4 regions of the Enterobacter sp. RHBSTW-00175 genome follow, and region 4 is predicted to be linked to each of the others. Evidence: predicted binding sites of a transcription regulator. Region 4 holds the regulator's gene; each other region holds the start of a gene.
The links. The regulator Fur, encoded in region 4, represses iron uptake genes when iron is present. The targets are predictions, from matches to a motif close to ATAATAATGAGAACNACTATCAA.
Positions count from the first base shown of each region.

Region 1 (7,266 bases), 1.5 Mb from region 4:
ACCGAGTTCACCCTGCTGTATCTGCTGGCGCAGCATCTTGGCCAGGTGGTATCGCGTGAACATTTAAGCCAGGAAGTGCTCGGCAAGCGCCTGACGCCGTTTGACCGTGCTATCGATATGCATATCTCTAACCTGCGTCGTAAACTGCCGGAACGTAAAGACGGTCACCCATGGTTTAAAACCCTGCGTGGTCGCGGTTATCTGATGGTTTCCGCTTCATGATAGGTAGCTTAACCGCCCGCATCTTCGCCATATTCTGGCTGACGCTGGCACTGGTTTTAATGCTCGTATTGATGTTGCCAAAACTCGACTCACGCCAGATGACGGAGCTTCTCGACAGTGAGCAACGTCAGGGCGTGATGATCGAGCAGCACGTAGAAGCCGAGCTGGCAAACGATCCGCCGAACGATTTAATGTGGTGGCGCAGGCTGTTTCGCGCTATCGACAAATGGGCGCCCCCCGGACAACGTCTGTTGCTGGTCACCAGCGAAGGCCGCGTCATTGGGGCCGATCGCAATGAAATGCAGATTATCCGCAACTTCATCGGCCAGGCGGATAACGCCGATCATCCTCAGAAGAAAAAATATGGTCGGGTAGAAATGGTTGGCCCCTTCTCCGTGAGAGATGGGGAAGATAACTACCAGCTCTATCTGATTCGCCCTGCGAGCAACTCCCAGTCCGACTTTATCAACCTGTTGTTTGACCGACCGCTGCTGCTGCTGATTGTCACGATGCTGGTCAGTTCACCGCTGCTGCTCTGGCTGGCTTGGAGCCTGGCAAAACCGGCGCGTAAGCTGAAAAATGCCGCCGACGAAGTGGCGCAGGGCAACCTGAGACAGCACCCTGAGCTGGAATCCGGGCCGCAGGAGTTCCTTGCCGCAGGCGCCAGTTTTAACCAGATGGTGAGCGCGCTGGAGCGCATGATGACAGCGCAGCAACGGCTGCTTTCGGATATCTCGCATGAGCTGCGCACACCGCTCACGCGACTCCAGCTTGGCACCGCGCTGCTGCGTCGCCGCAGCGGCGAGAGCAAAGAGCTGGAGCGTATCGAAACGGAAGCGCATCGTCTGGACAGCATGATCAACGACCTGCTGGTGATGTCACGCAATCAGCAGAAAAACGCGCTGGTCAGCGAAACAGTGAAAGCCAATCATCTGTGGCACGAAGTGTTAGACAATGCCGCATTCGAAGCAGAGCAGATGGGCAAATCCTTTACCGTCAACTTCCCGCCGGGGCCATGGCCGCTGTACGGTAACCCCAACACGCTGGAAAGCGCGCTGGAGAATATCGTGCGTAACGCCCTGCGCTACTCGCATACGAAGATTGAGGTGGCGTTCTCGGTGGATAAAGACGGGATCACCGTCATTGTCGACGACGACGGTCCAGGCGTAAGCCCGGAAGACCGCGAGCAGATTTTCCGTCCGTTCTACCGTACCGACGAGGCGCGTGACCGTGAATCTGGCGGTACGGGGTTGGGTCTGGCGATTGTTGAAACCGCCATGCAGCAGCACCGTGGTTGGGTGAAAGCCGACGACAGCCCGCTGGGTGGGCTGCGGTTAACACTGTGGTTGCCGCTGTATAAGCGTTCGTAACCCCCTCACCCTAACCCTCTCCCCATAGGGGAGAGGGGACGGCTCGGTGCGGTATTTTCTCCCTCGCCCCTTTGGGGAGAGGGCCGGGGTGAGGGGCTGTTATTTCCCCCACAATCTCCGCGAATTATCCTCGATCTCACCGCTAATGCGGCGCTTCTGCATCGTTCTTGTCCAGCTGGTCGATAACCCCGCCGCCGACAGCAGGCGATGATACTGTTCATCGTCAAACGGCATATGCCAGGCAATCGCACAGGCGTCGTACACCGAGACATCACTCAGGCGTGACGCCAGCTCCAGCGGCGCGTCCGCAGAAACCTGCCCTGCCAGTACCACGCGGTACAGCCAGCCGGTTTTACCCGCCGTTTGCAGACGGGCCGACATATCACTGATACCGAAATGATAATTAAGTTTGAAGCACGGCGAGCGCGGTTGCGTCACCTGAATCAGGGCATCTCCCCAACGGAAAATATCACCGATAAAGACGTTATTCTCGGTCAACCCTTCGGTCGAGAGGTTCTCGCCAAACGCCGGCGCCACAAACAGGTCTGCCTGTTCAGGGAATGCGGTGATCCAGTGCTGATAGTGTTCGCGCGGGTAGTGGCACAGCGCGCGCTCAGGCCCGCCGTGGATTTTCTTTTCGGCCTGCTCGTCGCCCGCCAGCCCGACATCGGTTAACGTCAGTTCTCCGTCAACCTGTACTTTGGCGATGGCGCTCGGGCGGCTGCCATCGTAATCCCTTACCTTGCCTGTAAATACATTCACCGGGTAGTGCATCCTGGCTCCTTTATATGCCCTAAATAATTCGAGTTGCAGGAAGGCGGCAAGGGAGTGAATCCCCAGGAGCTTACTCAAGTAAGTGACTGGGGTGAGCGAGCGCAGCCAACGCACCTGCAACGTGAAGTATGACGGGTATACAGATACAAAAAAAAGCGAGTCATAAGACTCGCTTCTCACAGGCGTCAATGCAACCTTATTTTTTAGCGGCGAAACGCGCTGCTGCTTCGTCCCAGTTAACCACATCCCAGAATGCTTTGATGTAGTCAGGGCGACGGTTCTGGAATTTCAGGTAGTAAGCGTGTTCCCACACGTCCAGGCCCACGATTGGGAAGCCGGATGCGCCAGAAATTGCTTCACCCATCAGCGGGGAGTCCTGGTTTGCGGTAGAGACAACAGCCAGTTTGTCGCCTTTCAGTACCAGCCACGCCCAGCCTGAGCCGAAACGGGTAGCCGCAGCTTTTTCAAACTCAGCTTTGAAGTTGTCTACAGAGCCGAAATCGCGCTCGATAGCCGCTTTCAGGTCGCCCTGCAGGGTAGTGCCGGTTTTCAGGCCTTTCCAGAACAGGCTGTGGTTAGCGTGACCACCTGCGTTGTTACGCAGAACGGTTTTCTTGTCAGCTGGCAGCTGGTCAAGTTTGGTGATCAGCTCTTCAGCAGACAGGTTTGCGAATTCTGGCAGGCTTTCCAGCGCTGCGTTCGCGTTGTTCACATAAGCCTGGTGATGTTTAGTGTGATGGATTTCCATCGTCTGCTTGTCGAAATGCGGTTCCAGTGCGTCGTAGGCATACGGCAGGGATGGCAGTGTGTAACTCATAATCCTCTCCATTAGTGTCGGGCGGCACAGCTGTTAATGCCGCGTAAGCAGTTGGTTCATTATAGTTAATTAAATGATATTGAAAATGATTATCAATGCCGTAGTTTTTATAAGGTTATTCGTCTTTCGCAACAATCACGAAATTGTGAGTCTGCTCACGCGGTTAACGCGTTAATTGCCATTTAAAACCAAATTGCGGCAACCTTCTGAAGGTTCCCAATCCGCCTAATTTTTACACTCATCAAGTCGGCGGGAAGCCTCCGACATATAAAAACGATGAGGATGTAAAAATGAATCATGCGATTACGATGGGTATTTTCTGGCATCTGATAGGCGCAGCCAGTGCGGCCTGTTTCTATGCCCCGTTTAAAAAGGTTAAACACTGGTCGTGGGAAACCATGTGGTCCGTTGGGGGTACCGTCTCGTGGCTTATCCTGCCCTGGACCATCAGCGCTGTGCTGTTGCCCGATTTCTGGGCTTACTACTCTTCTTTTAACGCCTCCACGCTGCTGCCGGTGTTTCTGTTCGGTGCGATGTGGGGTATCGGTAACATCAACTATGGCCTGACCATGCGCTACCTCGGCATGTCGATGGGCATTGGTATTGCCATCGGTATTACGTTGATTGTCGGTACGCTGATGACGCCGATCCTCAACGGCAACTTCGATGTGCTGATCCACACTCAGGGCGGGCAGATGACGCTGCTTGGCGTGCTGGTTGCGGTGATTGGCGTGGCTATCGTGACCCGCGCAGGCCAACTCAAAGAGCGCAAAATGGGCATTAAGGCCGAAGACTTCAACCTGAAGAAAGGTCTGGTGCTGGCGGTGATGTGCGGCATTTTTTCGGCCGGTATGTCCTTTGCGATGAACGCCGCCAAACCGATGCATGAAGCCGCTGCCGCGTTGGGCGTAGACCCGCTGTACGTTGCGCTGCCAAGCTACGTGGTGATTATGGGCGGCGGCGCGCTGGTGAACCTGGGCTTCTGCTTCATTCGTCTGGCAAAAGTGAAGAACTTGTCGGTAAAAGCAGACTTCTCTCTGGCAAAACCGTTGATCATCACCAACGTGCTGCTCTCTGCTCTCGGCGGCCTGATGTGGTATTTGCAGTTCTTCTTCTACGCCTGGGGTCACGCCAGTATTCCGGCGCAGTATGACTACATGAGCTGGATGCTGCACATGAGCTTCTACGTGCTGTGCGGCGGGTTAGTGGGTTTGATCCTGAAGGAGTGGAACAATGCCGGGCGTCGTCCGGTGGGCGTACTGAGCCTGGGCTGCGTGGTGATTATTATCGCCGCCAACATCGTTGGCCTCGGCATGGCGAACTGATTACGCCGCCTTTCGACTGCGATGACGCCACTGAACCGGCGTCATCCCCACCTCGCGGTTAAACACCACCGAAAAGTAGTTACTGTCCTCAAAGCCACAGCGCATCGCCACTTCACTGACCATCAGCTCCGTATGCTGTAGCAGATACTGAGCATGACAGATGCGCAGCTGGCGCAGATAGTGGTTCACCGTCATTCCCGTCTGAGTACGAAACTGCTGGCGCAGCGCGCGCTCGCTGCACTGCTCCTGTTCGCAAAACTTCTCCAGCACGAAGCTCTTGTTCAGGCTGCCCGCAAGGGTGGTAATGAGCTTGTCCAGCAGCGCTTCCTGTTCACTCGCGGAGGGGTTATCGGTGGCGTAGCGATAGCGTTTGAGCGTCATGACCAGCTGTGCGAAAAGCAGTTCCGCCATCGGGTTGGCAAGCGGGTCGGCCTTCTGGCTCTCCTGTTCAAGCAGGGAAATCACCTGGCGCACCTGGGTCATGCCGTTGCTGCTTAAACGCCAGTGCGGCGTGTTGCTGGCATCGTTAAACCCCGGGATATGCGCGGCCCAGTCGACGTTGAGCTTGAGTCTGTCCGGGCAATAAATCACGTTCTGCAACACCAGATCGTTTACCGAGGCGTAGGAGTGTTTGTCTTCGGCGCGGATATAAAACAGGTCACCGCGAGTAATACGGTAAGGCCGGTCGTTGAGAACGTGTAAGCCGTTTCCCCGCCACACCAGCACCAGCTCACAAAACTCATGCGTGTGTTCGGCAAAAACATTTTGCGGATAGCGATCGGCCACCGCAACGGACTGGCCAGCGGAGGCAAAGAAATCATTTTTGCGAAGGATTAACTGAGCAGCCACACCACAACCTCAACGGCGAATAACCTGACATTATTAGCTTTTTTGCGGCAAGAAAACGGTGACTGCCCTCGCGTTACTGGAGTGATGCGTCCTTACCCTGGCGAATATCGCGCGGCGACCAGTTAAATTCCCGGCGAAACAAAGTCGAAAAATGGTTACTGTCGCCGAAACCGCAGCGATAGGCGATATCCGTAACGCTTTCGTCAGTATGGCGCAGCAGGTGGCGCGCTTTGATCAGGCGCAGGCGGTTGAGGTAGCGCTGCGGCGTGAGTCCGGTGTGATGTTTGAGTTGACGATGCAGGGTGCGTAGCGATAACGAGAAATCATCCGCCAGCGTTTCCCAGCGGATATCCTCGGCAAAGTGGTCTTCCAGCCAGGCCATCAGTTGATTCAGCCGCGCGTCGTTATTCTCCAGCCCTTCCACCAGGCTACTGCGGCGCAGCAGTACCAGTAACTGCATAAACAGCAGCTCGCGGGTGGCGATGACATGCGTCTCGTGCCCGTCTTCACTCTTTTCCATCTGATTAACCAGCAGGCGCACCTGTTGCAGCGTGGCCTGATTCACCCGCCAGTGCGACGGATAATGCCCGTCCTTCTCCTGCGGCAGCAGCTGGTTAAGCCCCGAAAGAAACTGAAACGCATCCGGTGACCGGTAAAGCACATTGGTCAGACACAGGTTGTCCGTATGTTCATACAAATGTCTGTCGTGGTCACGCACAAAGCACACCGTACCGCCGCTGATAGTGTACGGCTGGCCATTAAACACGTGGATCCCCGTACCGTGTTCAACAATCACAATTTCATGGAAATCATGATAATGCTCCGGAAATGCAGCCTGTGGGAGCCGTGGTTCAATCGCAACAGGCGAACCTCCCGAAGGAAAAAAATCCACGCTGTGTAGTACGGTCATAGCAGCCCCCACCGATGAGAAATGTTCTCAAAATAGTAATTAAGGCTCTTCAGACTCACCTTAAATTTTCGGCAGCAAACCTCGCAAAAGCTGCCCGTTTTTCAAGAAACAGATGGAAAGATCAGGAAATGCGGCAAGCGTCACATTGCCTGCAAAGCCCGCCATTACTGGAAACTGTGAACTCCCTCACGTTCATCTTTGCTTTCTTGCCAGCCCCGGTTTTCGCCTGTCAGTAACGAGAAGGTGACTTTTTCTTCCCTTTCTTACACTCATCCCCAATGACTTAAAGAGGGACCCGAACATGACATTTCGCCATTGTGTGGCAGTCGATTTAGGCGCATCCAGCGGCCGCGTAATGCTGGCCACGTATGACTGTACCCAGCGCACACTTTCGCTTCGTGAAATGCACCGCTTTGTTAACTGCCTGCAAAAGCAGGATGGTTTTGACACCTGGGATATTGATGGCCTGGAGGCCGAAATCCGCATCGGGCTGACGAAAGTCTGCGATGACGGGATCCGTATCGATAGCATCGGTATTGATACCTGGGGCGTGGATTATGTGCTGCTTGGTCACAACGGCGAGCGCGTTGGCCTGCCTGTTTCGTATCGCGACAGTCGTACCGATGGTGTAATGATGCAGGCCATCGAACAACTCGGCATGGCGAATATCTATGGCCGCTCAGGCATTCAGTTCCTCCCTTTCAATACGCTCTACCAGCTGCGCGCCCTGGTCGACACACAGCCGGAGCTGGTGACGAATGTCGCCCATGCCTTGTTGATCCCGGATTACTTCAGCTACCGCCTGACCGGCAACATGAACTGGGAATACACCAACGCCACCACGACTCAGCTGGTCAACATCAATTCCGATAACTGGGACGAACATCTGCTGAACTGGACGGGCGCATCCGCTTCCTGGTTCGGCACGCCAACCCATCCCGGTAATGTGATCGGTCAGTGGATATGCCCGCAGGGCAATGAAATCCCGGTGGTGGCCGT
Region 1 is NZ_CP055930.1:2,048,756-2,056,021, forward strand. It holds gene cpxR (envelope stress response regulator transcription factor CpxR) at 1-222, shown strand, start outside; gene cpxA (envelope stress sensor histidine kinase CpxA) at 219-1,592, shown strand; gene yiiM (6-hydroxyaminopurine reductase) at 1,692-2,366, opposite strand; gene sodA (superoxide dismutase [Mn]) at 2,563-3,183, opposite strand; gene rhaT (L-rhamnose/proton symporter RhaT) at 3,474-4,508, shown strand; gene rhaR (HTH-type transcriptional activator RhaR) at 4,509-5,357, opposite strand; gene rhaS (HTH-type transcriptional activator RhaS) at 5,431-6,267, opposite strand; gene rhaB (rhamnulokinase) at 6,569-7,266, shown strand, end outside.
Region 1: sodA (superoxide dismutase [Mn]) is a predicted target of Fur. The motif match lies at 3,257-3,279, and genes of this name have one in related genera.

Region 2 (7,266 bases), 2.3 Mb from region 4:
TCTGCTGCTGCTGTTGCTCGGCAACCTGTATCGTCTGCGCGACATGCCGTACATTCTCCTGCACGCTGGCATCAATACTGGCAATACTGCCGTTCATCTGCGCGATACTGGACCGTTGATCCTCACTCATCTGCGAAAGCTCCTCCAGCAGCGAGCGCAATCCGTCGATACTCTCGATAATCGATTTCATCGTCTGTCCGGCGTGCTCTACGTGCTCGACACCCTGCTGCGTGGTCGTCTGAGAGGTGGTCAGCAGCTGACGGATCTCTTTTGCCGCCCCTTCACTGCGCTGGGCTAACATACGAACCTCGGAGGCTACCACGGCGAACCCTTTCCCGTGTTCCCCTGCTCTTGCCGCCTCGACAGAAGCATTCAGCGACAGAATATTCGTCTGGAATGCGATTCCGTCAATCAGCTCAAGAATGGTGTAAATACGTTGGGACTCTTCGCGGATCTGATCCATGGCCGCGATGGCCCGGCGAACGTTCTCGCCACCCTGTTCTGCTACCTCACTGGCGCTAAGCGCCATCTCCCGCACCTGAATGGCCTTGTGGCTGGTCTGGGTCGCCACGTTACTGAGATGCTCCATTGCGCTGGCTGCCGTCGCAAGCGATGACGCCTGATGATCGGTTCGCTCTGAGAGCGCGCTGTTACGTTGTCGCAGCGCCCGGGAGGCCTCCAGCAGTTGCCCGATATTGGCGCTCACCTGCTCAAGCGTGGAACGCATTGTGCCGAGCGTCAGGCTAAAGGTGCGGGCGAAAGAGGAGTCAGCAGGTTCGCTATCAACGGCCAGCGTCAGATAGCCTGGCTCGCGGTTAATCACCCCCGCGAGCCTCGCTACCTCGCTGGCCGAACGGGCATCCTGCTCCATACGTACCGCCAGCAGGAGAAGAATGGCCGTCTGTACCACTACAAACAGGCCGTGGAAGACCACCATATGAAAACCGGTGTGCATAAAGACCACCACGCCGTACAACCCATTTTCCTGGAGATAATTAAACACCAGATGGTGCAGCGCGATGACCGTAGCGCCCATCACCAGCGGACGCCAGTCACGCCAGGCCAGCAGTGCCGAAAGCAGGACAAAAACAGAGAAGTGGTACTCCGTCTCCCCTTCGCCAAGATGGATAAGCAGCGCGGAAAACGCCATCAGTACGAAAGCAAAGCTCAGGCGCAACAGCAGCGAGCCGGGGCAAAGCATCGCCAGCAGAGTTGAGAAACAGCTCAGCAGGGTACTGATAATCGCCCCCTGCGCCATATTGTCGTTCATATATCCCACGCACAGCGAAACGCCCCACATGGCCCAGATAAGCACCAGCATTAAGCGGTCAGCACGTTGTCGTATTGCAGATAAAGAGATGAGGTCGCGTTGAGGTGCGTGCGGGTGCAGCCATGTCGTCATCGCCATAGGGAGTCTCTTGCTGTGCAGGTGAAATAAGCCCTTCAAAAGAAGGTATTTTTTATTATCTGTTTTAAGCGTAGTGGGTATATCCCACGCTGCCATTTCAGCAAAAAGATATATTTTAATAACGCAGCCGAATACTGATATTTTCTTAACTATCAACAGATTATTAACTATGGCTTTATTGATAAATAAATGTGAAGAGTGGGGATATACAGCAGAAAAAAAGCTGGCTTGCGCCAGCTTAATGCCAGTCAGTTAAGCGATATTAAACTACTCTGCTATTTGAGTGGCATCGTTCCGTTCACTTAGGCTTTCCTGCTACCTGCATAATCCGCTGCGGTGAACGTGCTAAGGGGGTTGCCGCCGCCCCCTTAGCAATCCCGGCTCCCGGCAAAGAAACTCGCCGCTTCGCGGTACCCTCAGCTTATTCCTTCCGGCTTATCGGGGACGGGCGGAGGTAACGTCCCTGTAAATCCGCCCTCGCCGCGCATCCCTGCGCGTCGCCCCGGCCTTCAGGAAACGCTTCGGCGATTTTCAGCCGGACTCACGAACCTTCAACCTTCTCTGCGGCCTGAAAATGGCACGGATGTTGAGTCCCGCAGAAATCGGCGAACCGGAGACCGGATGACAAGGGCTGGACGCCATGGATGGCGGCCAGAGGCGAAATGAGACAGGATGTCGAGTCGAGCCGACCGCAGGCAGACGGTCGTGAGGTGAGCGCAGTGCGAAGCACCGATTTCTTTGCGGGCCGCGGGGATTGATAAGGGGGCCGCGGCGGCCCCCTTATCCCGTTCACGTGTTCTGAACGAATTATTTTCTGCGAGTATTAAGGTGAACGGAACCCTGCACCGTGCTTAACTGACAAGCATTAGGCTCTCGCCAGCTCTCTTTTATTTAACGGCGGCTTTTTCTTCGCCAACCAGGCCAATCTTCAGGTAACCCGCCTGATGCAGCGTGTCCATTACCTTCATCATGGTTTCGTAATCAACCGTTTTATCCGCACGGAAGAAGACGGTAGTGTCCTTCTTCCCGCCTGTAAGCTGCTCCAGTGCCGGGATAACTGATTCATCCGTCACCGGATCATTGCCCAGGAACATGGATTTATCGGCCTTCACCGACAGATAGATAGGCTTTTCCGGGCGCGGCTGCGGCTGCGGCTGGCTGGAAGAGGCCGGCAGATTCACCTTCACGTCAACCGTCGCCAGAGGCGCCGCCACCATGAAGATAATCAACAGAACCAGCATGACGTCGATAAACGGCGTCACGTTGATTTCGTGCATTTCGCCGTTATCGTCCAGATTTTCATTAAGACGCATTGCCATAGCTAATCAACCTGCACGCAGTTTCGACGCCGCGTGTACCGGTTTAACGGAGCTGGCGTTAAGGTCAAGGTCACGGCTTTGCAGCAGCAGAACCTGCGCTGCCACGTCGCCCAGAGTGGCTTTGTAGCTGCCAATCATACGCGCGAAGACGTTATAGATAACCACCGCAGGAATTGCCGCAACCAGACCGATTGCCGTTGCCAGCAGGGCTTCTGCGATACCAGGCGCCACAACCGCCAGGTTAGTGGTTTGCGTCTGGGCAATACCAATGAAGCTGTTCATGATGCCCCACACCGTACCGAACAGACCCACGAACGGGGAAATCGCACCGATAGTCGCCAGATAACCATTACCGCGGCCCATATGACGGCCAACAGCGGCAACACGACGCTCCAGGCGGAAGCCGGTACGTTCTTTAATGCCTTCGTTATCTTCACTGCCTGCGGAGAGTTCCAGCTCGTTCTGAGCTTCGTTCACTAACAGAGTGCTCAGGCTTTTGGCGTGGAAGGAAGAGGTCATATCAGAAGCCTGATCCAGAGAGCGGGCCTCTGCCAGCTGCTGCTGTTCGCGCTTGAGGCGACGCTTCTGCGAAATGAGCTCAACGCTCTTACTGAAGAAAATAGCCCAGGTGACAACGGACGCCAGAATCAGGCCGATCATCACAATCTTAACCACGATGTCAGCATGATGATACATGCCCCAGACGGAAAGATCCGTCTGCATCAAATTATTACCCACTCTGTATCTCCAGGACGCAAATCACAAAATCTGAGCGTAATAATATCAAAACGTCGTCGAATTGATAGTAGTTCTCATTATTATTTACATATTGCCGTAATTTTCGCTCACTTTCCTTGCGCTTACGCAGTAAAAATTTCTTATGCGTATTTTTCATAAAATTTTCTGCTTATTCGATAAGCATCCGGGTGCACATTTTTACAATCGTGGTAGTCTGGACGTCCAGACGTATAAAACAGGGTTGGCGAACATGACTAAGAAGCAGCTTGATACCACGCTTGTGCAGGCAGGACGCAACAAGAAATACACACTGGGATCGGTGAACAGCGTGATTCAGCGGGCCTCCTCACTGGTATTTGATACCGTTGAGGACAAAAAAATCGCAACGCGTAACCGTGCCAAAGGCGGGCTGTTTTACGGTCGTCGCGGGACGCTGACCCATTTTTCACTCCAGGAAGCCATGTGCGAACTGGAAGGCGGCGCGGGCTGCGCACTGTTCCCGTGCGGGGCTGCGGCGGTTGCCAATACCATTCTGGCGTTTGTGGAACAGGGTGACCATATCCTGATGACTAACACCGCCTATGAACCAAGCCAGGATTTCTGCACCAAAATTCTCAGCAAGCTCGGCGTAGCCACCGGCTGGTTTGATCCGCTGATTGGTGAAGGTATCGCAGAGCTTATTCAGCCAAACACGCGCATCGTGTTCCTGGAATCCCCGGGCTCTATCACCATGGAAGTGCATGACGTGCCCGCCATTGTGAAAGCCGTGCGCAGCAAAGCGCCGGAAGCCATCATCATGATCGACAACACCTGGGCGGCGGGCGTGCTGTTTAAGGCGCTGGATTTCGACATTGATATCTCTATTCAGGCAGCAACCAAATACCTGATTGGCCACTCCGATGGCATGATTGGCACCGCCGTGTCCAATGCCCGCTGCTGGGATCAACTGCGCGAAAATGCCTACCTGATGGGACAAATGGTTGATGCCGATACGGCCTACATGACCAGCCGCGGGATCCGTACGCTGGGCGTGCGCCTGCGTCAGCATCACGAGAGCAGCCTGAAAATCGCTGAATGGCTGGCGCAGCACCCGCAGGTTGAACGCGTGAACCATCCTGCCCTGCCGGGTAGCAAAGGTCATGAGTTCTGGCAACGTGACTTTACAGGCAGCAGCGGTTTGTTCTCATTCGTTCTTAAAAAACGGCTGAATAACGATGAGCTGGCGAGCTACCTGGATAATTTTACCCTCTTCAGCATGGCCTACTCCTGGGGCGGTTTTGAATCCCTGATCCTGCCAAACCAGCCAGAGCAGATAGCAGACCTGCGTCCGGGCGGCGAGGTGGACTTCAGCGGAACCCTGATCCGCCTGCATATCGGTTTAGAAAATGTGGACGATTTAATTGCGGATTTAGCGGCAGGGTTTGAGCGTATCGTGTAGAGTGCTGGCTGAAAATGTACCCCTGGACTCTTTTGTGAACACCGCCACCAGAAAAGTCTGCATTAGTTGCGCCCGCGATCAAACCCTGCGGGCGAATCAGGGTGTACAATAGCGCTATATCTGCTGTTCCACAGGAAAGTCCATGGCTGTTATTCAAGATATTATCGCGGCACTCTGGCAACACGATTTTGCCGCACTGGCGGACCCACATGTCGTGGGTGTTGTCTATTTCGTGATGTTCGCGACCCTGTTTCTGGAAAATGGATTACTGCCAGCCTCGTTTTTGCCCGGTGACAGCCTGCTTCTGCTGGCCGGCGCATTAATCGGAAAGGGTGTGATGGACTTTACCCCGACGATGGTCATTCTCACCTCTGCCGCCAGCCTGGGCTGCTGGTTAAGCTATTTACAGGGCCGCTGGCTCGGGAATACGCGCATGGTGAAGAGCTGGCTTTCGCAGTTACCCCATAAATATCATCAACGTGCGACCTGCATGTTTGACCGGCACGGCCTGCTCGCGCTGCTCGCCGGGCGCTTCCTGGCGTTTGTCCGCACGCTGCTGCCGACGATGGCCGGTATCTCTGGCCTCTCGAATCGCCGCTTCCAGTTCTTCAACTGGCTGAGTGGGCTGCTGTGGGTCGGCGTGGTGACCTCACTCGGCTATGCGCTGAACATGATCCCGTTTGTGAAACACCATGAAGATCAGGTGATGACCTTCCTGATGATCCTGCCGATGTTCCTGCTGGTAGCAGGCCTGGTGGGAACTATTGCGGTAGTGATTAAGAAGAAGTATTGCAGCGCGTGATAAAAAATTGCCGGGTGGCGGCTACGCCTTACCCGGCTTATATTTCCCGTCAGGCTCCCTGCATCATTCTGATGCGTGAAGCATCTTCCCCCGGCGTCACGCCGAAGTAGCGCTTAAACTCCCGACTGAACTGCGACGCACTTTCATAGCCTACCCGCATTGCCGCCGCGCTGGCCTTCATGCCGTCGTGGATCATCATCATGCGCGCTTTATGCAGCCGGTATGTTTTCAGGTATTGCAGCGGCGAGGTGCTGGTCACTGATTTAAAATTATGGTGAAACGCCGAGACACTCATGTTCGCTTCCGCCGCCAGCTGGTCAACGCTGAGGTTTTCCGTGTACTGGCTTTCTATGCGCTTGAGCACGCGGCTTATCAGGCTAAAGTGCGTCTGGCGGCTCACCAGCGCCAGCAGCGCCCCGCCACCCGGCCCCAGCAGCACGTGGTAGAGAATTTCACGGATAATCTGTTTGCCCAGAATGCGGGCATCGAGCGGCCTCGCCATCACATCCAGCAAGCGTTCAATGGCACAGAGGATCTCTTCCGATAACGTGGCCGAGTTAATCGCGCTTGCTGCCATCGATGGCTGGAACAGCTCGTCCTCGCCGATCTCCATCAGCAGCTCCTGCAACTGAAGGATATCGACATTTAAACGAATACCGGCCAGCGGAACGGCTTCTGTCGCAAAGGTTTCACATTCAAAGGGTAAAGGTACTGTCAGGAGCAGATATTCATTGGTGTCATAACGGAACACGCGCTCATTGATATAGCCAATTTTATGGCCAGAGAAGAGAAAAACGATGCCCGGCTGGTACATCACCGGCGTACGCGTACCCGGCTGGGTCCCGTAGAGCAGACGAATATCCGGCAGCAGCTCACCACTATTATTATCTTTATCTATCAGATGTTTAATCTGAGAGGTTAACTGAAGGCAAATCTCTTCGCGGTTCATTCTTAGTTACTCCGGGTACGGTTTCCGACCTTAACAGTGTGCGCAGTTTTTTGCTGTTTCTCCAGCGCTCTGTAGAAATGGGCAAGACATCGGCAGGAATGTGCATTGAGAGGATGGCGCGAGCCCGCCACAATGTGCAGCATCAGGTAGCCATCGCGCCACCACGATTTTTCACCCACGATAGGGAACGAGCAATGAACAATTTTAATCTCCACACCCCAACCCGCATTCTGTTTGGTAAAGGCGCTATCGCCGACCTGCGTGCACAAATCCCGGCTGACGCCCGCGTACTCATTACCTACGGCGGCGGTAGCGTGAAAAAAACCGGCGTGCTGGATCAGGTGTACAGCGCCCTGGAAGGTCTGGACGTGCGTGAGTTTGGCGGTATTGAGCCAAACCCATCTTATGAAACTCTGATGAACGCGGTCAAAATTGCCCGCGAAGAGAACATCACCTTCCTGCTGGCTGTTGGCGGCGGCTCCGTACTGGACGGTACTAAGTTCATCGCTGCTGCGGCGCATTACGCAGACGGCGTTGATCCGTGGCATATCCTGGAAACCCGTGGCAGCGACGTGAAAAGCGCGATCCTAATGGGCTCGGTCCTGACCCTGC
Region 2 is NZ_CP055930.1:1,275,271-1,282,536, forward strand. It holds gene HV107_RS06000 (methyl-accepting chemotaxis protein) at 1-1,408, opposite strand, end outside; gene exbD (TonB system transport protein ExbD) at 2,296-2,727, opposite strand; gene exbB (tol-pal system-associated acyl-CoA thioesterase) at 2,734-3,465, opposite strand; gene metC (cystathionine beta-lyase) at 3,716-4,903, shown strand; gene yghB (DedA family general envelope maintenance protein YghB) at 5,046-5,705, shown strand; gene HV107_RS06025 (AraC family transcriptional regulator) at 5,755-6,654, opposite strand; gene yqhD (alcohol dehydrogenase) at 6,849-7,266, shown strand, end outside.
Region 2: exbB (tol-pal system-associated acyl-CoA thioesterase) is a predicted target of Fur. The motif match lies at 3,527-3,549, and genes of this name have one in related genera.

Region 3 (7,266 bases), 870 kb from region 4:
ATACGCTCCAGCACCTGCTGTTTTAACGCGTTATCACGCAGCGCTTCCGTCAGTTCTGCCGCAAACGCGTAAATAATCATCTTCTGCGCCGCCTGTTTGTCGATCCCACGCGAGCGCAGATAGAACATCTGTTCATCGTCAATACGGCCAACCGTGGCGCCGTGGCTGCACTTCACATCGTCGGCGTAGATCTCAAGCTGCGGTTTGGTATCCACTTCCGCCAGGCGCCCTAACAGCAGGTTGTTGTTGGTCATCTGCCCGTCAGTTTTGATGGCGTGTTGCGCCACGTTAATCAAGCCGTTAAATACCGCGCGGCCTTTATCGCTGACGATGGTTTTATGCAGCTGGCGGCTGTTGCAGTAGCCTTTGTTGTGCTCAAGCCAGGTGCGGGTATCGCACACTTCCGATTTAACCGGCATCGCCAGACTATTAATGCGAAGCGTAGTGTTTTCACCATTCAGCTGCGTGCTGGTGTTGTGGCGCAGTACTGCGCCGCCCAACAGGAAGCCGTGGCTATATGCCGCCGCATCGGCTCCCAGCAGAATATCGTTATGGGCAAAGTGGTGGCTGGCCGGGTTTTCAAACGCCAGCTTGATATGGTGAAGTTGCGCATTTGCCGCCACGTTCATCGTCAGGCGTGCGCCGGTAAAGTGCGGCGCGTCATTCAGGCTAACGTAGTGTTCGATGATCGTCGCCTCCGCCCCTTCGGCCAGTTCAAGATGGTGGCGATAATGCGCAGTGTTGATCTCTTCGCCCGGCAGCCCCTGAGTGATATGCATCAACAGCAACGGCTTCGCCGGGCGCTGGTTACGTTTTACGCGGATCTGCGTGACACTCTGCGCCAGGCTTTCGGTAAGGTGCAGGAACACCTCCGGCTGTACCGGCACCGCGAGCGGCTGGCGGTCGTTATTCACGGTTATCTCAAAGCCGCTGTTCTGTGTATCGTCACTCAGTTCCGGGTGGAAGCGCCCGTCAACAAATACCAGACGCACTGCCGCCACGCTCAGCGCCAGCAGATCGCACTGAGCCTTGCTGACATCCGCCAGACGGGTCACGAACTGGCCGTTCAGCAATCCGTCGAGCGGGGTGTATTTCCAGTTTTCATGCTTACGCGTCGGCAATCCCAGGCGCAGCATCTGTTGAAGGTGCTGTTGGGCATGTTCAGAGCGCGAGTCGCCCTGCGCTTCAAACAGGCGATGCCACTGCTGTAGCGCGTTACTGCTGTTCGGTAAGCCAGCCATAGCCCTGCTCCTCCAGTTGTTTGACCAGCGTAAAATCGCCGGATTTCACAATGCGCCCTTGCCAGAGCACATGGACGTAATCCGGTTTGATGTAGTCAAGAATTCGCTGGTAGTGCGTGACGATAATGAACGAACGTTTACCGTCGCGCAGGGAGTTTACGCCGTCAGCCACAATCTTCAGGGCATCGATATCCAGACCAGAATCGGTTTCATCGAGAATGCACAGTTCCGGCTCCAGCACCGCCATTTGCAGAATATCGTTACGCTTTTTCTCACCGCCGGAGAAGCCGACGTTCACAGAGCGGGTCAGGAGATCTTCCGGCATTTTCAGCAGCTTGATTTTTTCTTCCATCAGATCCTGGAAGTCAAATCGGTCGAGCGCCTCCAGCCCACGGTATTTACGCACCGCATTGAGCGCCGTTTGCAGGAAGAACTGGTTACTGACGCCAGGGATTTCTACCGGGTACTGGAAGGCCATAAAGATGCCCTCTCCCGCGCGGTCTTCCGGTGACATCTCGAGCAAATCTTTGCCGTTAAACTCGACAGAACCACGGGTGACTTCGTAATCTTCACGTCCTGCCAGCGTCGCTGAAAGCGTACTTTTCCCGGAGCCGTTTGGCCCCATGATGGCGTGAACTTCTCCCGGTTTGACGTCAAAATTGAGGCCACGCAGGATCTCTTTGTCTTCAACGCTTACCTGTAAATCTTTAATGCTTAACATGTGCTTTCCTTAACCGACGCTGTGTTCAAGACTAATGGCGAGGAGTTTTTGGGCTTCAACGGCAAATTCCAGCGGCAGTTCAGAGAACACATCCTTACAGAAGCCGTTAACAATCATTGATATCGCATCTTCTTCACTGATCCCGCGTTGCAGGCAGTAGAAGAGCTGATCTTCACCAATACGCGATGTGGTCGCTTCATGCTCCAGCTGGGCGCTGTTGTTACGGCATTCCACGTACGGGAAGGTATGTGCGCCGCTATCCGGGCCAATCAGCATTGAGTCACACTGGGTAAAGTTACGGGCGTTGGTGGCCGTAGGCATGATTTTCACCAGCCCGCGATAGCTGTTCTGGCTGTGCCCGGCGGAGATCCCTTTCGAGATAATCGTTGATTTGGTGTTTTTACCAATGTGGATCATCTTGGTGCCGGTATCCGCCTGCTGGCGTCCGCTGGTGAGCGCCACAGAATAAAACTCACCGATGGAGTTATCCCCACGCAGAATGCAGCTTGGGTACTTCCAGGTGATCGCAGAGCCGGTTTCCGACTGGGTCCAGGACATTTTGCTGTTTTCGCCTTCGCACAGCGCGCGCTTGGTGACGAAGTTCAGGATGCCGCCGGTGTTACCATCGCCCGGGAACCAGTTTTGCACGGTGGAGTATTTCACTTCGGCGTCTTTGTGGATGATGACTTCCACCACTGCCGCGTGCAGCTGATAGCTGTCACGAACCGGAGCAGAACAGCCTTCGATGTAGCTGACGTAGCTTCCCTCATCGGCAATCAGGATCGTGCGTTCGAACTGGCCGGTTTTTTCGGCGTTGATGCGGAAATAGGTCGACAGCTCCATCGGGCAGCGCACGCCTTTTGGCACGTAAATAAAGGTACCATCGGACGCTACCGCAGCGTTGAGCGCGGCAAAAAAGTTATCGTTACCCGGTACAACCGTCCCCAGGTACTTCTTCACCAGATCGGGGTGTTCGTGGATGGCTTCGCCAAACGAGCAGAAAATAATGCCCTGCCCGGCCAGCTTTTCACGGTAGGTGGTGGCAACTGAAACGGAGTCAAAAATGGCATCAACCGCCACCTCTTTACCTTCCCGCACCGGCACGCCCAGCTGATTAAATGCCTCTTCGACTTCTTTGCTCAGGAAGCTGTTCTCGGCACCGGTTTGCTGTACGGCTCCCGGCTGCGAGGCGCAGGTATCATCACAACTGCCGCAGGATGGCGCGGAGTAGTAGCTGTAATCCTGATAGTTCAGCTTGTCATAGTGCGCTTTTAGCCAGTGTGGCTCTTCCATTTCAAGCCAGGCACGGAAAGCATTCAGACGGAACTCAAGCATCCACTCCGGCTCATTACGCTTGGCCGAAATCGCGCGGATGACATCTTCATTGATGCCTTTTGCCAGTTCATCTGTTTGCAGGTGGGTGAAGAACCCCTCTTTATAGTTGAGGTGCCCGCCGCTCCAGGTGTTGACATCATCAGTTGCTTCAGTATTACGAGACATAGTACCGCCTATACGCCAAAGCTTTCGCCGCAGCCGCATTCGTTCTGGGCTTTCGGGTTATGAAATTTAAAGAGCTGGTTTAACCCTTCGCGAACGTAGTCGACTTCAGTTCCGTCAATAAAGGGCATGGCCTGTAGCGCGACATACAGTTTCGCGCCATCGGTTTCAAATACCAGGTCGTCTTTTGCGGGTTCCGTGACGGTATCCAGCACGTAGCCGAAGCCTGCACAACCGGTCTGCTTAACGCCTAAGCGCACGCCGAGGATCCCGGTTTGTTTAGCCACCAGCTCGTGAATATGTGCCGCAGCCGCTGGCGTTAGCGTTAAACCACGCCAGGCAAAGTCGGCAGGATTGAAGGTTTCTGAATGCAATTCCATAGGTCCACCTCATGTATTGAGCCACCAGGGCATAACATCATGTTAGTGATAACGATTATCACTTCAACCCCCTGACAGCAGGGGCTTTCCGCTAAATCGCCCTTTTTGGCTACTTTTATTAAGCATAGACCCTGTTGCGACAGGCCGGAGGGATGGATTTAATTGTTCAATACATTGATAAATAATGCATTTAACATTCTAAATAGACGTACAGGTGGGAATGAAGAAATATGTATCGAAAATACCTATTTATAGGATAGATTTTTTAATTTCTACTAAATCAGTCGATTACATTAAAATCAGCAACTTAAGATTTTGGGGATGCGGACAATATCGGACAATTTATCGCTCCCCAATTTACCCCCACGTAGTTCCTTCCAGTTCCTGCCACCATGGCGGCCCGGTGTAGGAGGCTCGCGCGACCACAGCTACAGCAGAAAGCAGCATCAGGTCGGTCATTCCGGCATGCCGCGACAGAAAATACAGGATAGTTTGTTGGTGAGGCATTTTATTCTGTCCATAAACAAGCCTCGGCAGATACCGAGGCTTGTTATTGTTCGCTTTTTAAAGCCCACTTTCCGCTGCGGCCTTTTCCCGGGCAATAGCTCCGGTATTGAAAATTGGGTGCTCGTGATTGTTCGTTACGTCACGAACGCGGTAGATTTTCCATGCATCATTTTCACGACGAAGAAAAACTTCAAGGTGTATGCTTCTCCCGTCACCCGCCCCCTCAATGACCTGGACCACTTCACCGTTTAAAAATGGCCTTGCGTTTTCTACTCGTAACGCAGCTACCCATTCACGAGAGTAATCCTGGGTATACGTAAAATAGTCAGACTCTATTAACTCCTGTTCAGAGATTTCCTGAATGGCATCAATGCGAGCAATAGTATCAGCAGAAACATATTTACGTAGTTCGTCGGCAGGGTAAAGCCTGGTTTCATCGCTGCCGAATACGGAAAGATAGGATTTATAAAATGATTCAGTAGCGTCTTTTGCGCCCTGATCTTGATTGGCAGCTGAAGTGCATCCCACCAGCAAAATAACGAATGATAAAAATATCCTTTTCATCAACGCATCCTGTAAATTTTAATGGGTGGTTGCATTTTTCTGTACCCAGGCCCCGGATACATGCTTTTTTGAACAAAGTCTGAAATCCACTGCATGCCATCATACATGGTCATATGACCTATGCCATTTCCGCCGGGATAAGGCTGTATCACAGCCACATCGCCAGAAATTAAAGTTGAACCGGGCGGCAGTTCACTGAATCCAGCACGTAATAATTCCGCCCCATAATCTTTTGCATAATCTGTGTTCGGTACCTTAACACCTCCAGCCAGGATGGCCAGGCGGGTAAACTTAGCACATTCACTATGAGATCGCCCCAGAGCGTGTGAACGGAGATACGAAACTGCGGCTTCTTTATTCCAACTCATTCTTAGTTCCTTTAAGTAAGTAAGAGCGGAATTATCACGTTAACCATTAAAGTGCTGTGGGATTAAAAATGCTGTTCTGAATAATTAGATCGCGATATGACTGGGGCTCTGATGCAATGCATCTTTATGAATATCCGGGGGGACTATTGCGCATGACCAAAGAAAGCCCAGTTGATATTGTTCACGCTCATTTCGCCATAGACGGAGGGGTGCTCCGTCTCCTGTAATCAAAGCAGGCTAAATATAATCGCCGGGATAGTCATATCTTTGGTGTACTCCGCCAGAGCCTCGGTATTCTCCCGGAAATGCTGCAACATCCTATCCACCGCGTCTGATTCATCCTTTGCCTCGGTATCAAACGGCAATCTATGAAATCCTTCGGCCTTAAGACTTTTTGCGCGTTCGGCGGTGAGTGTCTTTTTCTCATAAACATTGACAGCAATATCATTCATATAGAACAGCCAGGTTTTCATCGTGTTTTCCTTACGCCTTATCCGGTCAGAACCCTTTCTGCACATCAGATTATTCATCATATCCGAAATGATTTTTACCCAATAGCTCCTGGAATTTAGCTGACGAATCATCGTCAGATTTGACGAATTCACTGCCGACGACAGACCCGACATCGAAATAAATGCCCGTATGACAACCTTTTCAGATTTGGCACGGATCCTGCTAATCACGCTAACGGGACTGGGCTAACCAGTTAAACATCTCTTCATTTATTAACAGGTCTGTTATTGATGAAAAAAATCGCAAGCGTCTGCCCTTACTGTGGTGCAGGCTGCAAATTAAACCTTGTCGTTGAAAATAACCGCATTATCCGTGCCGAAGCCGCCGATGGCGTAACAAACCAGGGCACGCTGTGTCTGAAAGGCTTTTACGGCTGGGATTTCCTTAACGACACCCGTCTGCTGACTCCTCGCTTAACGCAACCGATGATCCGCTACCATAAAGGAGAAGCGTTCACCCCCGTTACCTGGGAAGAAGCCATTCGCTACACCGCCAACAAACTGAAAAGCATTAAAGAACAGTTCGGCCCACGGTCGATCATGACTACCGGTTCCTCTCGCGGGACAGGCAATGAGACGAACTACGTGATGCAAAAATTTGCCCGGGCGGTGCTTAACACCAACAACGTAGACTGCTGCGCGCGCGTCTGCCACGGCCCTTCCGTTGCAGGCCTACAGGAGACGCTTGGCAATGGCGCCATGAGCAACTCCATCAACGATATTGAAAACTCAAAATGCCTGCTGGTCTTTGGCTATAACTGCGCCGACTCGCATCCGATTGTGGCAAGACGCGTGCTTAAAGCGCGTGAAAATGGCGCGAAAATTATTGTCTGCGATCCGCGCCGTATCGAAACCGCGCGCATTGCCGATCAGCATCTACAGCTGAAAAACGGCAGTAATATGGCGCTGGTAAACGCCTTCGGCTATGTACTTCTGGAAGAGGAGTTGTACGACAAAAACTATGTTGCGCGTTTTACCGAAGGGCTGGATGCCTACCGCGAGGCGGTAAAAGATTACGCTCCAGAGAATGTCGAACATCTGACCGGCATTGCCGCCAGCGACGTTCGCCAGGCAATGCGTACTTTCGCGGCAGCACCGTCTGCCACCGTTATGTGGGGGATGGGCGTCACCCAGTTTGGGCAGGCCGTCGATGTGGTTAAAGGGCTTTCCAGCCTCGCCCTGCTGACCGGTAATCTGGGGCGCCCGGCGGTCGGCGTCGGCCCGGTGCGCGGGCAGAACAATGTTCAGGGTGCGTGCGATATGGGTGTGCTGCCTAACATGTTCCCGGGTTATCAGGATGTCACCGATACTGCGGTCCGGCAAAAATTTGCCGATGCCTGGCACATCGATGTCAACCAGATGGATGACCGCGTGGGGACACGCATAACGGAAGTTCCGCACCTTGCGCTGGAAGGCAAGATCAAGGCCTATTACATCATGGGGGAAGATCCACTCCAGACGGAGGCCGATCTTGGT
Region 3 is NZ_CP055930.1:4,424,279-4,431,544, reverse strand. It holds gene sufD (Fe-S cluster assembly protein SufD) at 1-1,241, opposite strand, end outside; gene sufC (Fe-S cluster assembly ATPase SufC) at 1,216-1,962, opposite strand; gene sufB (Fe-S cluster assembly protein SufB) at 1,972-3,462, opposite strand; gene sufA (Fe-S cluster assembly scaffold SufA) at 3,471-3,839, opposite strand; gene HV107_RS21395 (hypothetical protein) at 4,197-4,346, opposite strand; gene HV107_RS21390 (YbjP/YqhG family protein) at 4,404-4,910, opposite strand; gene HV107_RS21385 (hypothetical protein) at 4,910-5,278, opposite strand; gene HV107_RS21380 (hypothetical protein) at 5,506-5,751, opposite strand; gene fdhF (formate dehydrogenase subunit alpha) at 6,022-7,266, shown strand, end outside.
Region 3: sufA (Fe-S cluster assembly scaffold SufA) is a predicted target of Fur. The motif match lies at 3,879-3,901, and genes of this name have one in related genera.

Region 4 (7,266 bases):
AAACATGATGGGGTCAGGAATTATCATGCTGCCCACCAAGCTCGCAGAAGTCGGTACGATCTCGATTATCTCCTGGCTGGTGACTGCCGTTGGCTCAATGGCGCTGGCGTGGGCCTTTGCCAAGTGCGGGATGTTCAGCCGTAAATCAGGTGGCATGGGTGGCTATGCGGAGTATGCCTTCGGTAAGTCGGGCAACTTTATGGCCAACTATACCTACGGTGTGTCGTTGCTGATTGCCAACGTGGCGATTGCTATTTCGGCTGTCGGTTACGGTACGGAGCTGTTTGGTGCCACGCTCAGTCCGGTACAAATCGGTATCGCCACCATTTGTGTATTGTGGATCTGTACCATTGCGAACTTCGGTGGTGCGCGCATCACCGGGCAGATCAGCAGTATCACCGTCTGGGGGGTGATCATCCCGGTGGTGGGATTGTGCATCATCGGCTGGTTCTGGTTTAGCCCTACGCTGTATGCCAACTCCTGGAACCCGCACAATGTACCGTTCTTTACTGCGGTGGGGTCATCTATCGCCATGACGCTGTGGGCATTCCTCGGTCTGGAATCCGCCTGTGCGAATGCCGAAGTTGTGGAAAACCCGGAAAAGAACGTCCCGATTGCTGTACTGGGCGGTACGCTGGGTGCTGCCGTTATCTACATCGTTTCAACTAACGTGATTGCCGGGATTGTGCCTAACATGGATCTCGCCAACTCCACCGCGCCGTTCGGGCTGGCCTTCGCGCAGATGTTTACCCCAACCGTCGGGAAAGTGATCATGGGTCTGATGGTGATGTCCTGCTGCGGCTCACTGCTCGGCTGGCAGTTCACCATTGCGCAGGTGTTTAAGTCATCCGCAGACGAAGGTTATTTCCCGAAAATCTTCTCGCGTGTGACGAAAGCAGATGCGCCGGTGCAGGGTATGTTAGCGATTGTTATCTTCCAGAGTGGTTTGTCGCTGATGACCATCAGCCCGTCGCTGAACAGCCAGTTCAACGTGCTGGTAAACCTGGCAGTGGTGACGAATATCATTCCGTACATCCTGTCGATGGCGGCCCTGGTGATTATTCAGAAGGTGGCAAAAGTCGATCCGGGCAAAGCCAGAGTGGCCAACATCGTGGCGCTGATTGGGGCAATTTACAGCTTCTATGCGCTCTATTCGTCCGGCCAGGAAGCGATGCTCTACGGCGCGATGGTGACCTTTATGGGCTGGACGCTGTACGGTTTAGTGTCACCGCGATTTGAATTGAAGAACAAACACAGTTAAAAAAATAGCCCGGTGGCGCTAGCGCTTACCGGGCCTACGTTCGTTGTTGTAGGCCGGGCAAACGCAGTGCCGCCCGGCACACAAACCGCACTTACGCGTTTTTCAGCACTTCGCTGACAATCTCTACCGCTTCTTTCTCAATCAGCTTACGGTGTTCGTCGCCGAGGAAGCTTTCGCAATAGATTTTGTACGCATCTTCCGTACCGGAAGGACGCGCAGCGAACCAGCCGTTGTCGGTCATCACCTTCAGGCCGCCAATAGACGCACCATTACCCGGCGCTGCCGTCAGGCGTGCAGTGATAGGATCACCAGCCAGTGTGTTGGCACTCACCATTTCCGGGGACAGTTTAGACAGCGCTGCTTTCTGCGCAGAGGTCGCTGAAGCCTGGATACGGTTGTAGCTTGGCGCGCCAAAACGTGCAGCCAGCTCATTGTAGTGCTCCTGCGGGTTTTTCCCGGTTACGGCAGTAATCTCTGCCGCCAGCAGACACATAATGATGCCGTCTTTATCGGTGGACCATGGCGTACCGTCGAAACGCAGGAAGGATGCACCCGCGCTCTCTTCACCACCAAAGCCGAAGCTGCCGTCATGCAGACCATCAACAAACCATTTGAAGCCAACCGGCACTTCCACCAGCTTGCGGCCCAGCGCGTCAACCACACGGTCAATCATCGCAGAGGACACCAGCGTTTTACCCACGGCAACATCTTTGCCCCATTGTGGACGGTGCTGGAACAGATAGTTGATGGCCACCGCCAGATAGTGGTTCGGGTTCATCAGCCCTGCCGGGGTGACAATACCGTGACGGTCATAATCCGGGTCGTTAGCAAAGGCCAGGTCGAATTTGTCGCGCAGCGCCAGCAAGCCAGCCATCGCACATTCAGAGGAGCAGTCCATACGGATAGCACCGTCTTTATCCAGATGCATAAAGCGGAAGGTCTGATCGACGTGATCGTTAACGATGGTCAGATCCAACTTGTAATGCTCTGCGATGCGTTTCCAGTATTCGATACCGGAGCCGCCGAGAGGATCTACACCCAGTTTCAGGCCTGCTTTCTGGATAGCCGCCATATCGACGATATCCGCCAGCCCTTCAACAAACGGCTGCACCAGATCCTGCTCTTTCACGCGACCAGATGCCATCGCGACATCCAGGGAAATACGTTTCACGCCTTTCAGGCCATCTGCCAGCAGGGCGTTAGCACGGTCTTCCACCACTTTGGTAACGTTAGTATCTGCCGGGCCGCCGTTAGGTGGATTGTATTTGATACCACCGTCTTCCGGCGGGTTGTGGGATGGTGTGATAACGATACCGTCAGCCAGTGCACCGCCTTTTTTGTTGTGCACCAGAATCGCGTTGGACACCGCCGGCGTTGGGGTAAAGCCGTTGTTTTCCTGCACAATGACGTCTACACCATTGGCTGCCAGCACTTCCAGTACGGAAATGAATGCAGGCTCAGACAAGGCGTGAGTATCTTTCCCTACATAGCACGGACCGGTGACGCCATTTTTAGCGCGCTCTTCCGCGATGGCCTGGGCAATGGCCAGAATATGCGGTTCGTTAAAGCTGTGGCGCCCCGCACTGCCGCGGTGGCCAGATGTACCAAACTTCACTGCGTGTTCTGCGTTACCTACAACCGGCTTCAGCACGTAGTACTGAGCGGTCAGTTGGGCGACGTTAATCAAATCGCTTTGTTGTGCAGGTTGGCCTGCACGGCTGTGATTTGCCATTGCCTGGTCCTTCTTATGCAAGGGTTAAATTGTACCGCAAACCTTTTCAATCAATTCCGCCGGGAACTGCATGGACTGCATGATGTGTTCGACCATGCTGCACTTGCGCCCCGTGTTGGTATTGGTGATCACCCAATACGGGGTACCAGCCACGTGTTTGGGTTTGGTTTGATTGCCATTTTGCAACAGCGTCTGTTCGTCGCCCGCAAAATAGACGCGAGTACGGCCATGCAGCGACTCAGTCGCTTCAGCAAACGCTTTGTTATCCAGTGAGTAGAGTGTAGACAGCACCAGCATAAAGCGGTTAACCGCTTTTTTCTGTTCTGCATATTCATCAGACAGCAGCAGTTCGCGCATCGCACGAACTTTGTCTTTCGCCGGTGTCATAGCGGGTTTGGCTTGCACCGCAACGCTCGGCTGAGACACGACATCTTTCGCGACAGGAGTGACAGGCTGTGAGGCGGCGGAAATTTTAAGCATACGCCGTAAAATGTCGGACGCGCTCTCCCCGATATGCCGCGTTTGGCTGGCGATATACTGATAGAGTTCGTCATCAACTTCGATTGTTTTCATCTTAATCCAGTGCGATATCTTATCTGAATACAAGTCGTTGGGATTATAAGGTCAAATCCCAACAGCGGATAGCGTCAAGCCAGGTTGGCGGCAAAAGTCAGATTAAACTGGATCCTTGCAGCCGGGCGGCAGAATGGTCAACATGATACCCTAACCTGACATACGTAAAAAAAGAACTTTGCCATGAAATTGAATACCCGAGCGCAATCTGCACAATCGCCGAACAATAATTCTCCCATCGTACTGGTTCACGGTCTTTTTGGCAGCCTGGATAACCTGGGTGTGCTGGCGCGGGATCTGGTTAGCGATCACGATATTTTGCAGGTAGATATGCGCAACCATGGCCTTTCAGGGCGCTCGCCAGAGATGACTTACGCCGCAATGGCGCAGGATCTTCTGGATACGCTTAAGGCAAACAACCTCGAAAAGGTGACGCTGATTGGGCATTCAATGGGAGGCAAAGCCGTTATGGCCCTGACCGCACTCGCGCCGGAGCACATTAACGGCCTGGTCGTAATAGACGTAGCGCCCGTGGATTATAACGTGCGTCGCCACGATGAGATCTTTGCCGCTATTAATGCAGTGACAGACGCCGGTGTTTCCACCCGCCAGCAGGCCGCAGCTATCATGCGCGACCATCTTAATGAAGAAGGTGTGGTGCAGTTTCTGCTGAAATCGTTTGTCGACGGCCAGTGGCGCTTCAACGTGCCGGTGCTGTGGGATCAATACTCAGAAATCGTCGGCTGGGAGCCGGTTGCGGCCTGGCAACACCCTACCCTCTTTGTGCGCGGCGGTAATTCGCCGTATGTCACCGAAGCCTGTCGTGATGAATTGATCAGGCAGTTCCCCGAAGCCCGCGCGCATGTTATCGCCGGAGCCGGACACTGGGTTCATGCTGAAAAACCAGAAGCCGTGCTTCGCGCGATCCGTCGCTATCTCTCTGATACTGCGAATTGATTAAAAAGACAGCGACTGGAAGCCTGCGGGCTTCCAGTCGTTGGCGTGCCGATGTGGGTGATGTATGATGGCGCGCTTATCGCCCGGGCAATAGCAGGGCGGCTTGTTTTCCCCCGAAGTCTCAAAATCATGGCCAAAGAACAAACGGACCGTACGACAATAGATCTGTTCGCGAATGAGCGTCGCCCGGGACGACCCAAGACAAATCCGCTTTCGCGCGATGAACAGCTGCGTATTAATAAACGCAACCAGCTTAAACGCGATAAAAATCGTGGGCTTAAGCGTGTCGAACTGAAACTCAACGCCGATGCCGTTGATGCACTCAACGAGCTTGCCAGCGCCCGCGACATCAGCCGCAGCGAGCTGATTGAAGAGATGTTGATCGCCCAACTCGAAAAATTGCACAGCAAGGCATAAGTCAGAAAACTCCCTTTCTCACCTTTTTCATGTAGCACAGAGTGCAGTCCTGCGTGATAGCTGTTTCCGCAGGGTTGTCTGTTCTGCTATTATTGCCCTTATCCGTGGACAAATTGCGCCACCATACCATTAAGTTTCAAGAGGTTATTTTACTCATGGCAATCATCGGCATTTTCTTCGGCAGTGATACCGGCAATACCGAAAATATCGCAAAAAACATTCAAAAACAGCTCGGTAAAGATGTTGCCGATGTGCATGACATTGCCAAGAGCAGCAAAGAAGATCTCGAAGGCTATGACATCCTGCTGCTGGGTATTCCAACCTGGTACTACGGCGAAGCGCAGTGCGACTGGGACGATTTCTTCCCGACTCTGGAAGAGGTTGATTTCAACGGTAAGCTGGTTGCGCTGTTCGGTTGTGGCGATCAGGAAGATTACGCAGAATATTTCTGTGACGCGCTGGGCACCATCCGCGACATCATTGAACCACGCGGCGCAGCTATCGTAGGTCACTGGCCAACGGCGGGTTACCACTTCGAAGCCTCTAAAGGCCTGGCCGACGACGATCACTTTGTGGGTCTGGCCATCGATGAAGACCGCCAGCCAGAACTGACTGCAGAACGCGTTGAAAAATGGGTTAAACAGGTCCGCGAAGAACTGAACCTGGACGACATCCTTAACGCCTGATAGTGAGCGGCGCAACTTCGGTTGCGCCCGCTTGACCGGGTCAAACCGATTAAATTAATTGCTACAAACTTTTAACTTTTTCGTTCAGACCTGTACAATATCCCCTTGGTAAAACGTGGATGCCATCGAACAAGTTTGTTGGTGATACCACGTTTTTATAAGCATACTTTGCTTGAGACTTGCAGTTTTCATTTAGACATGGCAGTTCTATAATGATACGCATTATCCCAAGTGCATTCTCTGTCACTTCCTCCTTAGAAGTGAATCGTTTAGCAACAGGACAGATTCCGCATGACTGACAACAACACCGCATTAAAGAAGGCTGGCCTGAAAGTTACGCTTCCTCGGTTAAAAATCCTTGAAGTGCTTCAGGGACCAGACAATCACCATGTCAGTGCGGAAGACCTTTATAAGCGTCTTATCGACATGGGTGAAGAAATTGGGCTGGCGACCGTTTATCGCGTGCTGAACCAGTTTGATGACGCGGGCATTGTTACCCGTCATAACTTCGAAGGCGGTAAATCTGTTTTCGAACTGACTCAGCAACACCATCACGATCACCTGATCTGCCTCGACTGTGGCAAGGTCATTGAATTTAGTGATGACTCTATCGAAGCGCGCCAGCGTGAAATCGCGGCCCGTCATGGCATCCGTCTGACCAACCACAGCCTGTACCTGTACGGCCACTGTGCGGAAGGCGATTGCCGCGAAAATGATCACGCGCACGACGCGAAGTAAGTGCTATGTTCATACTCTGAGCCAGCCGAAAGGTTGGCTTTTTTTTTGTTGATCGCGCTTTACCGGGGAACGCTGCTTTTATTTTCAGGAAGAAGTAGTCGTTTTCCCGGTATCCGTATGCCATTCTCTTTATCACCTTGATCTTATTGTTCATCCCTTCCAGTACGCTAGTATTTAGTCTGTGCCTTGCACTCGCTATTATCCCGCCAACATTTCCCTTTAGTTTTTCAGCGAACTGCTTCAGCGCCTTTATGCCGCTTTCCTGGCATTGTCTGTACCATTCATTCCCGCGCTGAATCGACTCCTGTTCATTCGGCGCATACCACAGCTCTTTCAGTGCCGTTTTCAGCACATACACGGTATTTTTGATTAAATAACACCTGGTCATTATCTGAAAATGACAGTACTGGTCATAAACATGATCTGGTTTCTACTTCGATGCTTGTAACGGGCATAGGCTTGCCTTTATTAACCATATAAAAAGATCACTCGATTGAGCTGAAGTGCGCGAAGTTAAAGGTGACGCTATTCGATATAGCCTGGGGTTACCTGCTTTAAAAACCGAGTTTGTCGAATACGCTGAAATGGGAGGCACTTACTCGTTTTACCACCTCATTACATTCGATGATGATGGACCTGCAATTCTTGTTTCTGAACTGCTCGATGCAGATGCTAACCCGATACGGAAACATGAAGAGTATCTGTGTAACGACCCTGTCGAGAAGATGCAGACCATACCGAACGTTAAATCTATCGGTGAGATGAGAGGCCGATAAACATAGCCCGAGTATAGATAGAGGTGGTGGACGGTGGTAATGCCAGCACTTATCCGATAACCACCAACCTTCTCAACACGAAGGTTATTTATCTCTTAACAATGAAATTATTCGACAAAATAAGGA
Region 4 is NZ_CP055930.1:3,558,607-3,565,872, reverse strand. It holds gene potE (putrescine-ornithine antiporter) at 1-1,261, shown strand, start outside; gene pgm (phosphoglucomutase (alpha-D-glucose-1,6-bisphosphate-dependent)) at 1,353-2,993, opposite strand; gene seqA (replication initiation negative regulator SeqA) at 3,018-3,566, opposite strand; gene ybfF (esterase) at 3,750-4,523, shown strand; gene ybfE (LexA regulated protein) at 4,653-4,940, shown strand; gene fldA (flavodoxin FldA) at 5,096-5,626, shown strand; gene HV107_RS16915 (ryhB-regulated fur leader peptide) at 5,839-5,925, shown strand; gene fur (ferric iron uptake transcriptional regulator) at 5,918-6,364, shown strand; partial or broken gene HV107_RS16905 (transposase) at 6,417-6,752, opposite strand; gene HV107_RS16900 (hypothetical protein) at 6,868-7,140, shown strand.